Regions from separate parts of the Salinivibrio sp. IB643 genome, predicted to be linked through region 2. Evidence: predicted binding sites of a transcription regulator. Region 2 holds the regulator's gene; each other region holds the start of a gene.
What was found. The regulator CRP, encoded in region 2, controls carbon source genes, mostly activating them, when cyclic AMP is high. The targets are predictions, from matches to a motif close to TGTGANNNNNNTCACA.

Region 1 (4,266 bases), on a different contig from region 2:
AGTTGCTGGTAACCCAATCCCACTAATAATGCTGCACCCACAGGATCGCCGGCCAACTCACCGCAGACACTTACCGGTAATTGATGGCGCGCACCCATGGTTGCAATGGATGATAAGGCATGGAGTACTGAAGGATGCAGGGCATCAAAAATATCCGCGACCCGCGCATTATTACGATCAACGGCGAGTAAATATTGGGTCAAGTCATTGGTCCCTACCGATAAAAAATCGATATCACGCGCGATATTATCCAACTGATACAAAATAGAGGGGACTTCGACCATGATCCCGAGCATAGGGAGATTAACGCTCTCACCCGTGCTCTCGGCCTCTTGGCTGACCTCTTGATACGCGCGGCTGACCAAGGTTTTCGCTTCCAATAACTCATTGCGGCCAGAGATCATTGGCAGTAGTAACTTAAGGTTATTTAAACCTATGCTCGCGCGTAACATGGCACGGACTTGGATCAAAAAGATATCCGGATGATCCAAGCTGAAGCGAATACCGCGCCACCCCAGAAAAGGATTATCTTCTTCCACACTTAGGTAAGGAAGCGGCTTATCCCCACCGATATCCAACGTACGCATCACCACAGGCTTATCAGGGTAACTGGCAAGAATGGCGCGATACTGTTTCACTTGTTCGTCTTCAGAGGGGAACCGGCGTAACATTAAAAAAGGGACTTCAGTGCGAAAAAGTCCTACACCATCCACCCCTTGATTAATCGCAATTTGACTATCGGCACTAAGACCGGCATTTAAATGGACCTCAACCCGGGTGCCGTCTTGGGTTTGTCCCGGGCTGGCCAGTGCTGTCTCAAAGGTCGATTGTAAGCTGGCTTCTTCTTGCACTAATTGCAGGTATTCGTTGATCAAGGCCTCGGCAGGCTCGATCATTAATACCCCTTTGTGTCCATCGAGGATAACGGTTTTGTGGTGCAAGCGTGAGGGAGAAAAGCTGACCCCCATGATCGCAGGGATCCCCAATGCCCGCGCGAGAATGGCAGCATGAGAATTAGCCGCTCCCTGTTCGGCGACAACGCCTGCCAGTAAGGTACGAGGAATCGAAGCCAGCATACCGGCTGTCAGCTCGTGAGCCAGTAACACAACCGGTGATGAAATTGCTGGAGCACTGCCAGCCGGGGCCATCAAAAAATAGAGTAATCGCTGACCCAGTTCTTTTATATCGTCTGCGCGCGCTTTGAGATAAGGATCGTCCATCAGGGAAAAGCGCGTGGAAAAGGCCTCCACAGTTTGTCGCACGGCCCACGTCGCTTCATCACCTTGCTGGATCCTGACCGTTATGTCTTCTCGCAACATGGGATCATTGAGCAGATGTACAAACAGATCAAAAATCGCTAATGCGTCTTTTTGTAGCTCCTTATCAAAGCGCTTACGCAAACGCCGGAACTCGGTACTGGCCTCATCAATCGCGGTGTCTAAGCGGTCGAGCTCTCGCGACACATCGAGACTGCTTGCCGGAGCAACGTCTTCTAGCCTTGGTTGCGACTCGTCGCACCAAGCTTGAGCAATACCGATCCCCGGTGACGCCGGCATCCCTTCAAGTAAAATAGGCGATCGGGTACCTTGCCACCCCCCTTGCGCATCCGCATGGGCAAATACCACCGCCAACTGCGCGGCTAAGGTGACAAGAAACGACTCTTCACTTTGATCAAATTGACGCGGTTGGTGTTGCTGAACGACTAATACGCCCAGCACCTTTTTGCGATAAATAATGGGCGTACCCAAAAAAGATTGAAACGCGTCTTCTCCTGTCGCTGGAAAAGGTCTAAAAGCAGGATGTCGTCGTGCATAAGCGAGGTTTAAAGGCTCAGCCCGTTGACCGACCACGCCAACCAACCCGTCACCAAACGACATCGACACTTGCGCCGACGGATCGAGCCCCTGCGTTGCCATCAGATCAAAGCTTTGTTGCTCAAAGTTGGCGAGATAGACAGAGCAGCACTCGGTACGCATTGCCAAGCAGGTTTGTTGCACCAACGTATGCAGCGCCTGATCGAGATCGGCTGACATTGCAACGCTTTGCACAATATTCCTTAACTGCGTGAGCACCGAGTTTCTCCTTTACCCTCGCTTATTTTTACGTCGAGGTTTGCGTTCTTTAAAAGGCATCGCAAGCGGCGCAAACTCTTTCATTGCACGCCGATAGACTTCACGCTTAAATGCCACGACTTGACGCACAGGGTACCAATAACTGACCCAACGCCAGCCATCAAATTCAGGTGTCCCGCCACGCAAAACGTTCACGTGTGACTCATCACACTCAAGCTTAAGCAAAAACCATTTTTGCTTTTGCCCAATACATACGGGTTTAGAATCCCACCGCACCAAGCGTTTCGGTAATTTATAACGTAACCAATGTCGACTAGTCCCCAAGATGCGCACATCTTTTTTGGTCAGTCCAACTTCTTCATACAATTCACGATACATGGCTTGCTCAGGACTTTCTCCTTCATCAATACCACCTTGTGGAAACTGCCATGAATGCTGACCATATCGACGAGCCCAGAGTACTTGACCGTGGCCGTTACAAATTACTATCCCCACATTGGGACGATAGCCATCGCCATCAATCACTGGACAACCTCAATGATAAATCTCTACTGAACCTGATTTTTTCACAAAAAGCGGCTGAGGGTAAACAAACATTGTGGATTGACCTTCTTTTTTGCGCTCTCGTCGCCATCTGAGGATAACTCACCCTCTAACAGGAAGTTATAAACATAGCAATGAGAGTTTGCGCACATTTATTCACGCTTTCTGTGGATAGATTTGTGAAGAAGCCTAGAAAAAGTGCATTAAAGCATCAGGCATCGATCATCTAACGGAAATAAATATTGTCATAAAAATAAAATAAATCATTAAATTCAAAAATTTAAACGTAAACTGCTAAGATGGGATCCTTGGCAAGATCTGACGATCATTAAATACGCACAGATCGCTCAAAGATCCACCAGCTAGTGCATTATCCACATCAACAGCTCAAAAAATCGACAGTTCAGCTCTTTTGTCCATTTTAATCTGATTTTTATTACTGTATATATGATCATGCGCCTCATTTTACGCGCATAAAATGATGGCCATGTGGATAACTAAAGGACAGTCATGACATTCTCTCCCCAAGGATCCAGTTGCAGCACTGATGACAGTCCTCGATAATGTACGACCGTTATGCCCATAAACAGGATCGAGCCACTGTGATACATCCTCCTGAGTCTGAACAGATACTGATGGACCGAGCACTAGAGCTTGCAGGTCTGACGCTGGGTGAAGTGAGCCAGTCACTAAGGATAAGCTGTCCGGAAACACTCTCTCGGGAAAAAGGCTGGATCGGTATGTTACTCGAGACCTGTTTAGGTGCCAATGCGGGGAGTAAGCCTGAACAAGACTTCGCGCATTTAGGGATTGAGCTAAAAACCATTCCCGTCAACCAAAACGGTAAGCCTCTAGAAACAACCTTTGTCTGTGTCGCGCCACTCACTGGGATTGCGGGGGTACGTTGGGAAACCAGCCATGTAAGACAAAAACTATCACGCGTGTTATGGGTCCCCGTGGAAGGCGAGCGTGATATTCCCGTGGCGAAGCGACGGATAGGGACCCCCCTGCTGTGGTCTCCTAGCTCAGAAGAAGACGCATGCTTACGCGCCGACTGGGAAGAATTAATGGATTGGGTGGCATTGGGACGCGTGACTGAAATCACGGCACGTCAAGGCCAATACCTACAATTGCGGCCCAAGGCTGCTAATGGCAGCGTACTCACCGACGCCTTTGGATCTCATGGCGAGCCAATCCGAACGCTACCACGTGGGTTTTATTTACGGACACAATTTACCCACCAGATCCTGAGCCGTTACTTCCTCGATCCGCAATAATAGCGCCTTAAAATCGAATCGGCATGTCTTCGCGACACCCAGGCTCCCCACCGGTCGCGAACTCATCATAGGGATCCATTAAGCGTAACACGCCCTGTTCAATGCCAAGCGCCTTGAGCTTATCCCCCACTTGTCCCACATGATCAAACTGCATCACTTCGCCGGTTTGAGCGGAACGTAACGGCTCGAGCTGCTTCTTGATTTCGACTTCTACCGAATACTTGGCGCCTCCCGCATGAGCCATGATGTAGCATTGCGGACATGACTGGGGATCCGCGCGCATCCACGCCTTGAGTTGTGCATAGTTCATTTGACTTTCCTCTTGTCGCTTTCTTTGGCGCCTGTTGCTACCTGACCCAATACACCCCATCGCC
Region 2 (4,266 bases):
AGCTTTGATAGCCCTTATGCCAATGGATTATTGGCCGCTTTTAAACAGCAAGGCTGGTGCGGTGTGGTGATGCATTTTCGCGGTTGCAGTGGCCGTCTTAATCGCGCGCCGCGGACTTATCATTCCGGCGAAACGGAGGATGCTCGGGCATTTTTGACCTATTTACGCCAGACCTACCCGAACAATGAGATTGCCGCTGTGGGAGTCTCTTTGGGAGGAAACATGTTGGTGCGCTACCTGGCCGACTATCAGCATGATCCGATTGTCAGTTGTGGTTGTGCTATTTCTCCCCCGCTCGATTTAGCGGCGTGCTCGACCCGTATTCAACAAGGGTTTTCCCGTGTTTATCAAGCGTATTTGCTACGGTCGATGCGACAAACCTTATCGGAAAAACTTACCCGACACCAAAAAGTGGGTCGGTGGCATGCTGGGGAGCGGCCAAAGATTAAAACCCTGTTCGAGTTCGATCAAACGGTCACCGCACCGCTGCATGGCTTTGACGATGCTCAACACTACTATCAAAGCTGTAGTGGTTTATCTGTCCTTGACGCTATTACGGTCCCACTTGCGATTATCCATGCGAAAGACGATCCCTTTATGACCGACGCAGTGATCCCAACCTCGCCTCTGCCCGCGAATATTGACTATCAACTGAGCGAACATGGTGGGCATGTTGGTTTTGTTACCGGCAGTTGGCGCCAGCCACAGTTCTGGCTGGAGCAGTCGGTGCCTCACTGGTTAGCCTTACGCCTTTGCTCGTCCCGTTAAAAAGGGACGCCACACAAAGCAAAAAAGACCGACGCACATTGATCTACTGCATTGTGTTAAATGATTGGGTAAAATGCGAGCTGATTCACAATATCAGCACCAAGCACCCTAACGTCTCAGCCATAAATCAACAAAAGGTGATGTAGTATGATGGTTCCTTGGCAATCGGTCCCTGAGGAAACACTGACTCGTTTAATCGAGCACTTTGTGTTACGGGAAGGAACCGATTATGGTGAGCGGGAAGTCAGCTTTGCACAAAAAGTGGCGGATGTTCGCCAACAACTGCAATCCGGCGACGCCGTGATTGTGTATTCTGAGTTGCACGAGACAGTGGATATTCGTCGTAAAGAAGCACTCAGATCTTAGCATCGCTGTACGCAATAAACAGCGATACACATTCAGACTGAATGACAGGGCGCGTCATGTCGGCTAAACATCCAATCATCGCGGTCACCGGCTCTTCAGGAGCAGGGACCACCACCACGTCCGAAGCATTCCGTAAGATGTTCCAGATGATGAACATCAAAGCGGCGTGGCTAGAAGGGGACAGTTTCCATCGCTTTACGCGACCGGAAATGGACGTCGAGATCCGTAAAGCACGTGAGCAAGGACGGCACATTAGTTACTTTGGCCCCACCGCCAATGATTTTCCGCGACTCGAGCAGTTTTTCCGTGAGTACGGTGAACTCGGCACAGGTAAATATCGCCGCTACTTGCATACCTTTGACGAAGCGGTGCCCTACAATCAAATGCCAGGGACCTTCACACCATGGCAGGATTTACCCGACAATACCAACGTACTATTTTACGAAGGCTTGCACGGCGGTGTGGTTGATGGTGAGGTCAATGTCGCCCAACATGTCGACCTATTGATTGGTATGGTCCCGATCGTCAACCTTGAGTGGATTCAGAAGTTTGTCCGCGATACCCGCGATAGGGGCCACTCACGCGAAGCGGTCACCGACTCGATTGTGCGGTCGATGGACGATTATTTGCATTATATTACGCCGCAATTCTCACGCACTCACATTAACTTTCAACGGGTGCCGACGGTCGATACCTCCAACCCACTGAACGCCAAAGGCATTCCTTCGTTGGATGAGAGCTTTGTGGTGATCCGCTTTCGAGGGATGAAAAACGTCGACTTTCCTTATCTGCTGCAAATGATCACGGGGTCTTTTATGTCACGGCATAATACACTCGTCGTGCCAGGCGGTAAGATGGGCTTTGCGATGGAACTTATCATCCGTCCATTGATTCAGCAGTTAATCGAAAAAGGCAAAATTGGCTAGGGCGTAGCGCATCTATCGTGTATTACTTCTCAAGCCGTGATCTTAGCCACGTTTTTGCCAGTTTTTTAGGCGGTTGGCCTAGATCAAAATCAAGAAATTGCTAACAAAAAAAGATACACTCTTGTTAACATACAGCGAGCTTGTAGCCCGCGCCCAGACTTCGTATTCTGTGCATAGATCTGGTGGGTTACCCCTCAGACAAAGATAGGACGTTGTTGCCGGGCAACACATGCAGAGGAAATAAGTTATATGGTTCCAGGAAAACCTCAAACAGACCCTACACTCGAGTGGTTCCTTTCACATTGTCACATCCACAAGTATCCGTCTAAAAGCACGCTGATTCATGCAGGCGAAAAAGCGGAGACCTTGTATTACATCGTGAAAGGGTCTGTCGCCGTTCTAATCAAAGATGAAGAAGGCAAGGAAATGATCCTGTCTTATCTTAACCAAGGTGATTTCATCGGTGAGCTAGGCCTTTTCGAAGATGATCAGGAGCGTACCGCTTGGGTTCGGGCTAAGTCTCCTTGTGAAGTGGCAGAAATCTCATTCAAAAAGTTCCGCCAACTGATCCAGGTTAACCCTGATATATTGATGCGTTTGTCCTCACAAATGGCGCGCCGTTTGCAAGTGACTAGCCAAAAAGTGGGGGATCTTGCCTTCCTGGACGTCACGGGCCGTATTGCGCAAACCTTGTTGAATTTAGCGAAGCAACCCGATGCCATGACGCACCCTGATGGCATGCAAATTAAAATCACGCGTCAGGAAATTGGCCAAATCGTTGGCTGCTCGCGTGAAACCGTGGGCCGTATTCTTAAAATGCTGGAAGAGCAAAACCTTATTTCAGCCCATGGTAAAACCATCGTGGTATACGGTACCCGCTAATCACAGCGCTCTCTGTATTCCAAACCGACGCCCTGGCGTCGGTTTTTCTTTTTAAAACAATAAAAAAGGAAGAGCGAACTCTTCCTTAACCGTTTAGGCCTCGTTAGATCCACTATTTATTAGTGTGTGCTCTCAAAAATTTTATCCGCTGAAGCGGCGACAAACCCCTGATATAATTCGCCATTAGGAAGGACATAGCGCTTAGCAAACTCATAAAAACCACCTGGAATGGTTTGCGTGCCATCAGAGAAAACAACAGGGACACGGTCAGCCATTGTGGAGGATTGCTCCAGATAAACGGATGCGTCCCCTTTTACTTCACCACCCGCTTCGTTAATTGCAAAGCCATTGTCTCGCAGCTTTTGATTAACCGATTGGCAATGATCATGAGCCTTTAACTGATTGACACTCACCGTGAAATGATTCGCGCCATAACCGTGCGCGGCTACCCAGGATGCGTATTCACTCTCCTCAGCAAGCGCTTGATAGGTAGCGCTATCGATGTCCCAAAGCCGCCCCTGATGAAGAAAATCGCTCCCTGTTAGTGACGACGCATCGACTTGTGCCACCAGCTTGTGAACAATGGCTTGCAGCGCAGGCGAGCATTGCTCGACCATCAATTCACTGATAAACACTTTCGGCATCAAAGGATCGGGGTGCTCGAAATGGCAAGCGTTAAGCTTTTTCGCTTCAAAGGTATAGTCCCCTTTTTGCTGATAGCCTAGCGCCAGGAAAGGGCGCGCCAAGACCTCAAGCCCAACCTTGGGCAAACCAAATGTCCGCAAGGCAATATGATCATTGATTAAAGGCTGCCCTTCTTCGAGCAAGGCATGTACCTGATGTGCCGATGGGCAAAGACGGTTAATATAGTCTTGCCATAATTTATCGAATAACGCTTGGCCACTGTCCATGTTGGTCTCCTTAATCTTGTTGAGTCGGAATACCGGGGGCGAACGTCTCAGGCAGTACCACCTGATCCCCTTCCATTGATGCCATGGGATAAGCGCAATAATCGGCGGCATAGTAAGCGCTTGGACGTAAATTACCCGACGCACCTGGCCCGCCAAATGGCGCATCACCGCTTGCCCCTGTCAACTGACGATTACGATTCACAATCCCTGCGCGAATATGATCGAGAAAGTATTGCCATTCGCCCTCGTCTTCACTGATAAGGCCTGCCGACAAACCATAGCGGGTATCATTCGCCTTCGTGATCGCATCAGCCATATCCTGATAGCGCTGCACTTGTAGTAGCGGACCGAAATACTCTTCGTCGGGTAACGCTTGAATGCCACTCACATCTAAAATCCCTGGAGAAATCACC
Region 3 (4,266 bases), on a different contig from region 2:
CTAGCGACATCATTGGGCCGATGCCGACAGCGATAGCGATAAAGGCCGCGATAGCACTGGTGATCAGTGTCATCGATAGCAATGCATACGTGTTACGTAGCACCTTGTTTGTAGATAACGCACTCTGCTGTGACTGGCTGTGCGAAACGATACGATCGTTCATAACGTTCTCCCGGTTGGGTTAACAATCCATTTTTATATACGACAGTTATGCGGGCAGTCGTTCACTTTTTCAAGCTGCCCACGTCCTTAATCTAAACCACGACTGGCTTTTATAGGGTTAATAATACCTTATCCGCGCCTAACACCGATGGTGAAGTTGTAAAGGGATGTTAACCCAGCCCTTGAAGCGCGAACAAGGTAAAGTTTGTTACATCAACCACTTCCACCAGACGAACACGGCCAAGAAACCAAATAAATAGACCAGCCCGGTGATTGCCAATGCGCGCATCGCCTTGCTCATGGTCACTTCGGGTGGTAAACGGTGCTTGGTCACCAAAATATAGTTCAATAGCGCGAAAAAGGGCGTGGTGACAAATGCCGCGACCATGGCAAAATCAAGCATGGTCAGCAGCGCCCCAGTCCAAAATGCTACGATAGCCAGTGCCAACACAGCGATCAGTACCATCCAGCCTTGTGTAACTGCGGGTTTTGCTTCTGCTTCTGTTTGCTCGCGTAATAACCGTTGCGATTCGGACACCACCCGCGCATAGCCATCGATTACCGTGATGGTGCTGCCGAAGATACAGAAAAAGGCGACCACCGCAATCAAATAACGTGACCACTCGCCAATGGTGGCGGCATACAAACTCACCAATTGATGAGAAAAGCCAATACCGGATTGTTTCAGTTCCACCCCGCTGCCGTGCAGAAGCAGGGCACCCAGTGATAAGAACACAATCGCCAATAGCGCGGTGCCAATGTAGCCGACGTTAAAATCAAACAGCGCCGCTTGGGCATTGATTGGCTCAGATTGCGCTTTGCGCTTGAGCCACACCGACGTAATACTAGAAATTTCAATCGGGGCGGGCATCCAACCCATGGTGACCACGATAAAGCCAATCGCTGCTACCGACCAAATCGACGGCGCATTAAAACTAGGCTCGACCGCGACTGGGTTACCGACCGCAACTGTAACCGCGACCAAAGTGGCGCAAGTTAGCGTTGCCATGATTACTTTAGCAAGCAGATCCAATGCCTTGTAGTGGCCAGCAATTAATATCACCAGGCAAGTGATCACAATAATGGTCGACAACACCGTTAGTGACAGATCAAACGGCACAAAATAGCTTAATAAGCTGGCGCTAAATAAGGTCAAGGCAGCGGTGTTAATGACACCAGACACGGCACTCAGTGTGACAAACAGCCACAAGTAAGGGCGGCCTAAGCGCGCATAGCCTTCTACCAGCGTTTCGCCAGTGCCTGCGGTATATTGTACGCCTGCTCGAAAAAAGGGGTATTTAAATAAGTTAACGAGCAGGATCAATGCTGCGAGCTGCCAGCCATAAATAGCACCGGCTTTTGTAGATGCAACAAGGTGAGATCCGCCTACTGCCGCCGCGGCCATCATTATCCCTGGCCCTAAAGCGCGTAGGCGTTGCATCACCGACAAGCTGGGCGCTGTCTGGTGCGAAGAGGCGGTTTGCATGGTTGTTTCCTTTATAATAATTGCGTTGTTGTGTTTGCTTAATTTTATGATTCAACGCTATTGCTTTTATATTTTACGCGTAAGGCCAATCTTTATCGTTTTGCCTTTAGTTTTTTTGTCAATAGCTACCCATGAATAGCATATGAGTTAAACGTGTCAACTAATCTTGCCATGTTTATTCATAATAGGCGTCACGCTGGGTGCGAATGTCCAACACCACTAACCTGACATAAATATAAAGCGATAAACATCCGACCATTGTCTGAGAGAGCAGGCAGCGCCGGAAAAGATCTTAGCAGGGTGCAATCAGGGCTGAATAAGTGTGATCTAAGATCAAATTCTGCTGGAAATGAGACTCCAATCACAATATAATGCTCGCCCAACATGCGCTCTTTGCTCAGTGATAGGCAAAGAGTGGCTGTGTCGCGATTCGCGGCTGAAGAAAAAGCGTCCAAGGTAGGGCCCACCTTCACCGAACCCGCGGTACGATGTAACGCATGATGGAACCTCTTGCCTCCCCGGCAGCGTGTCGTATTCATCCGTACCGTAAGTGCAATACAACACGGCAAGGTAATCTATTTATGCAACTCCTCTATAGTGCGGCAGGTCTGGTCGCTCTGGTTCTGTGCGCGTGCGCATTTTCCACTAACCGTAAAGCCATCAATTGGCGTACCGTGCTCGGCGCGTTTGGTTTACAAGCCGGTTTCGCGGCGTTAGTGCTCTATATCCCCTTTGGGCAAGCCATGCTGGGCTCAATGAGCAATGGCGCGGCTAAGTTGTTATCGTTCGCCAACGAAGGTATCGAATTTGTATTTGGTCCGCTGGCCAATGATGGATTTATCTTCGCTGTTAAAGTTCTGCCGTTAATCATTTTTATCAGTGCGCTGATTTCTCTCCTTTATCATCTCGGCATTATGCAGTGGGTTATTAAATTGCTCGGCGGGGGCATACAGCGATTACTCGGCACCAGTCGAGCTGAATCGCTGGTAGCCACCAGTAACATCTTTCTTTCTCAGGGCGAATCTCCTTTGGTGGTTCGCCCTTTTCTTAGCAAAATGACTCGCTCAGAGCTATTTGCGGTGATGGTCGGCGGTATGGCCTCGGTGGCCGGTAGTGTGCTTGGTGGTTATGCCGCGATGGGTGTAGATTTAAAATACCTGATTGCCGCGAGCTTTATGGCGGCACCGGGTGGGCTATTGATGGCCAAAATCATCGTCCCAGAGACCGAAACACCGGCCGAGCAAAGCCAGGTTGAGATCAGCGATAGCGACCAAGCAAACGCGATTGATGCATTGGCTAGCGGGGCGATGAACGGCATGAAAGTCGCGGTTGCGGTCGGCACCATGCTGGTGGCCTTTATCAGTGTGATTGCGATGCTAAACGCCGGGCTGAGTAGTTTAGGGGAGCTGGTCGACATTGACGGCTTAAGCCTAGAAATGTTGTTTGGTTACCTGTTCTCACCCCTGGCGTTGCTTACCGGTGTACCCGTGCATGAAGTGTTTGATGTCGGCAACCTCTTGGGACAGAAGATTGCGCTTAATGAGTTTGTCGCCTTCTTATCCTTTGCCGATATTAAAGCCAACCTGTCGGTGCAAAGCCAGGTGATTGTGACCTTTGCGCTGTGTGGCTTTGCCAATATCGGCTCGATTGCCATTCAACTTGGCTCGATTGGTGCCATGGTGCCGGAGCGCCGCAAAGATGTGGCAAGCTTAGGCGTGCGCGCGGTGATTGCTGCCACCTTTGCCAACCTAATGAGTGCGGCATTGGCGGGTATTTTTATCGCGCTATAAACATTGCGCAGTAAAGAGACTTAGTTAAAGTGTCTCAGTAAAAGCAGGGCGATTGGCGGCAAGCTAATCGCCTTTTGCTAACATGTTCGCCAAGCTGATCATTGATTGAGCGAGCAGACAAAAAGCGGCAAATAAAGGGTTTACAAGCCAAAGCGAACCCAATATTATACGCCGCGTTCCGGAGAGATGGCTGAGTGGTTGAAAGCACCGGTCTTGAAAACCGGCAAGGGTTAATAGCCCTTCTAGGGTTCAAATCCCTATCTCTCCGCCACATATAGAAAAGCCGCTGCTTAGTCAGCGGCTTTTTTGCGTTTATCCCCCACAAACTCCCAAACCCTGACTGCGCCAACATTTTAGACGCCTTTGCCTAAACACACTGCCCAGCATCTGATAACCTAGCCCGCAAAAATCGCTCTGTAAGGCCTTTTGGACGCCGCCAGGGAAAACGCATGAAGATCCGCACCATGCTTGGGCTAGCGATTTAATGGTCTCCTAACGTTTAGGAGATTAAAAATGACAGAAGATAAAAGTCCATTTATGCATTTCGTTTCCATTAGAGACATTCGCCAAGAAGATAAAGTTGAATATACGTTATCAGATATTATTTTGATAACGATTTGTGCGGTGTTGTCTGGTCATGATACCTGGAAAGGTATTAGTGGTTATGGACGTAAGCAGCGTGATTTTTTATTACGTTTTGACTTCTCAGGTAAAACATCACCCTCGGAAGATACGATTGCAAGAGTGATGGGAACCATCAGTACAAAATCATTACAAAAAGCCTTTATAGAATGGATGAAATCGTGTCATGAATTAACGGATGGTGAA

Region 1: a site for CRP is predicted at 2,751-2,766, ahead of rppH (RNA pyrophosphohydrolase). Genes of this name have one in related genera too.
Region 3: a site for CRP is predicted at 1,999-2,014, ahead of BZG77_RS11300 (NupC/NupG family nucleoside CNT transporter). Genes of this name have one in related genera too.

What each region holds. Positions count from the first base shown of each region.
Region 1 is NZ_MUFF01000013.1:34,362-38,627, reverse strand. Features, by position in the region: gene ptsP (phosphoenolpyruvate--protein phosphotransferase) at 1-2,072, opposite strand, end outside; gene rppH (RNA pyrophosphohydrolase) at 2,085-2,597, opposite strand; gene mutH (DNA mismatch repair endonuclease MutH) at 3,179-3,892, shown strand; gene BZG77_RS07780 (hypothetical protein) at 3,900-4,202, opposite strand.
Region 2 is NZ_MUFF01000015.1:36,563-40,828, reverse strand. Features, by position in the region: gene BZG77_RS08360 (hydrolase) at 1-768, shown strand, start outside; gene BZG77_RS08355 (YheU family protein) at 916-1,134, shown strand; gene BZG77_RS08350 (phosphoribulokinase) at 1,191-2,060, shown strand; gene crp (cAMP-activated global transcriptional regulator CRP) at 2,310-2,942, shown strand; gene BZG77_RS08340 (DUF1338 domain-containing protein) at 3,062-3,853, opposite strand; gene astD (succinylglutamate-semialdehyde dehydrogenase) at 3,864-4,266, opposite strand, start outside.
Region 3 is NZ_MUFF01000026.1:2,659-6,924, reverse strand. Features, by position in the region: gene BZG77_RS11310 (Bax inhibitor-1/YccA family protein) at 1-163, opposite strand, end outside; gene BZG77_RS11305 (NRAMP family divalent metal transporter) at 371-1,648, opposite strand; gene BZG77_RS11300 (NupC/NupG family nucleoside CNT transporter) at 2,230-3,438, shown strand; tRNA gene BZG77_RS11295 (tRNA-Ser) at 3,619-3,709, shown strand; partial or broken gene BZG77_RS11290 (ISAs1 family transposase) at 3,952-4,266, shown strand, end outside.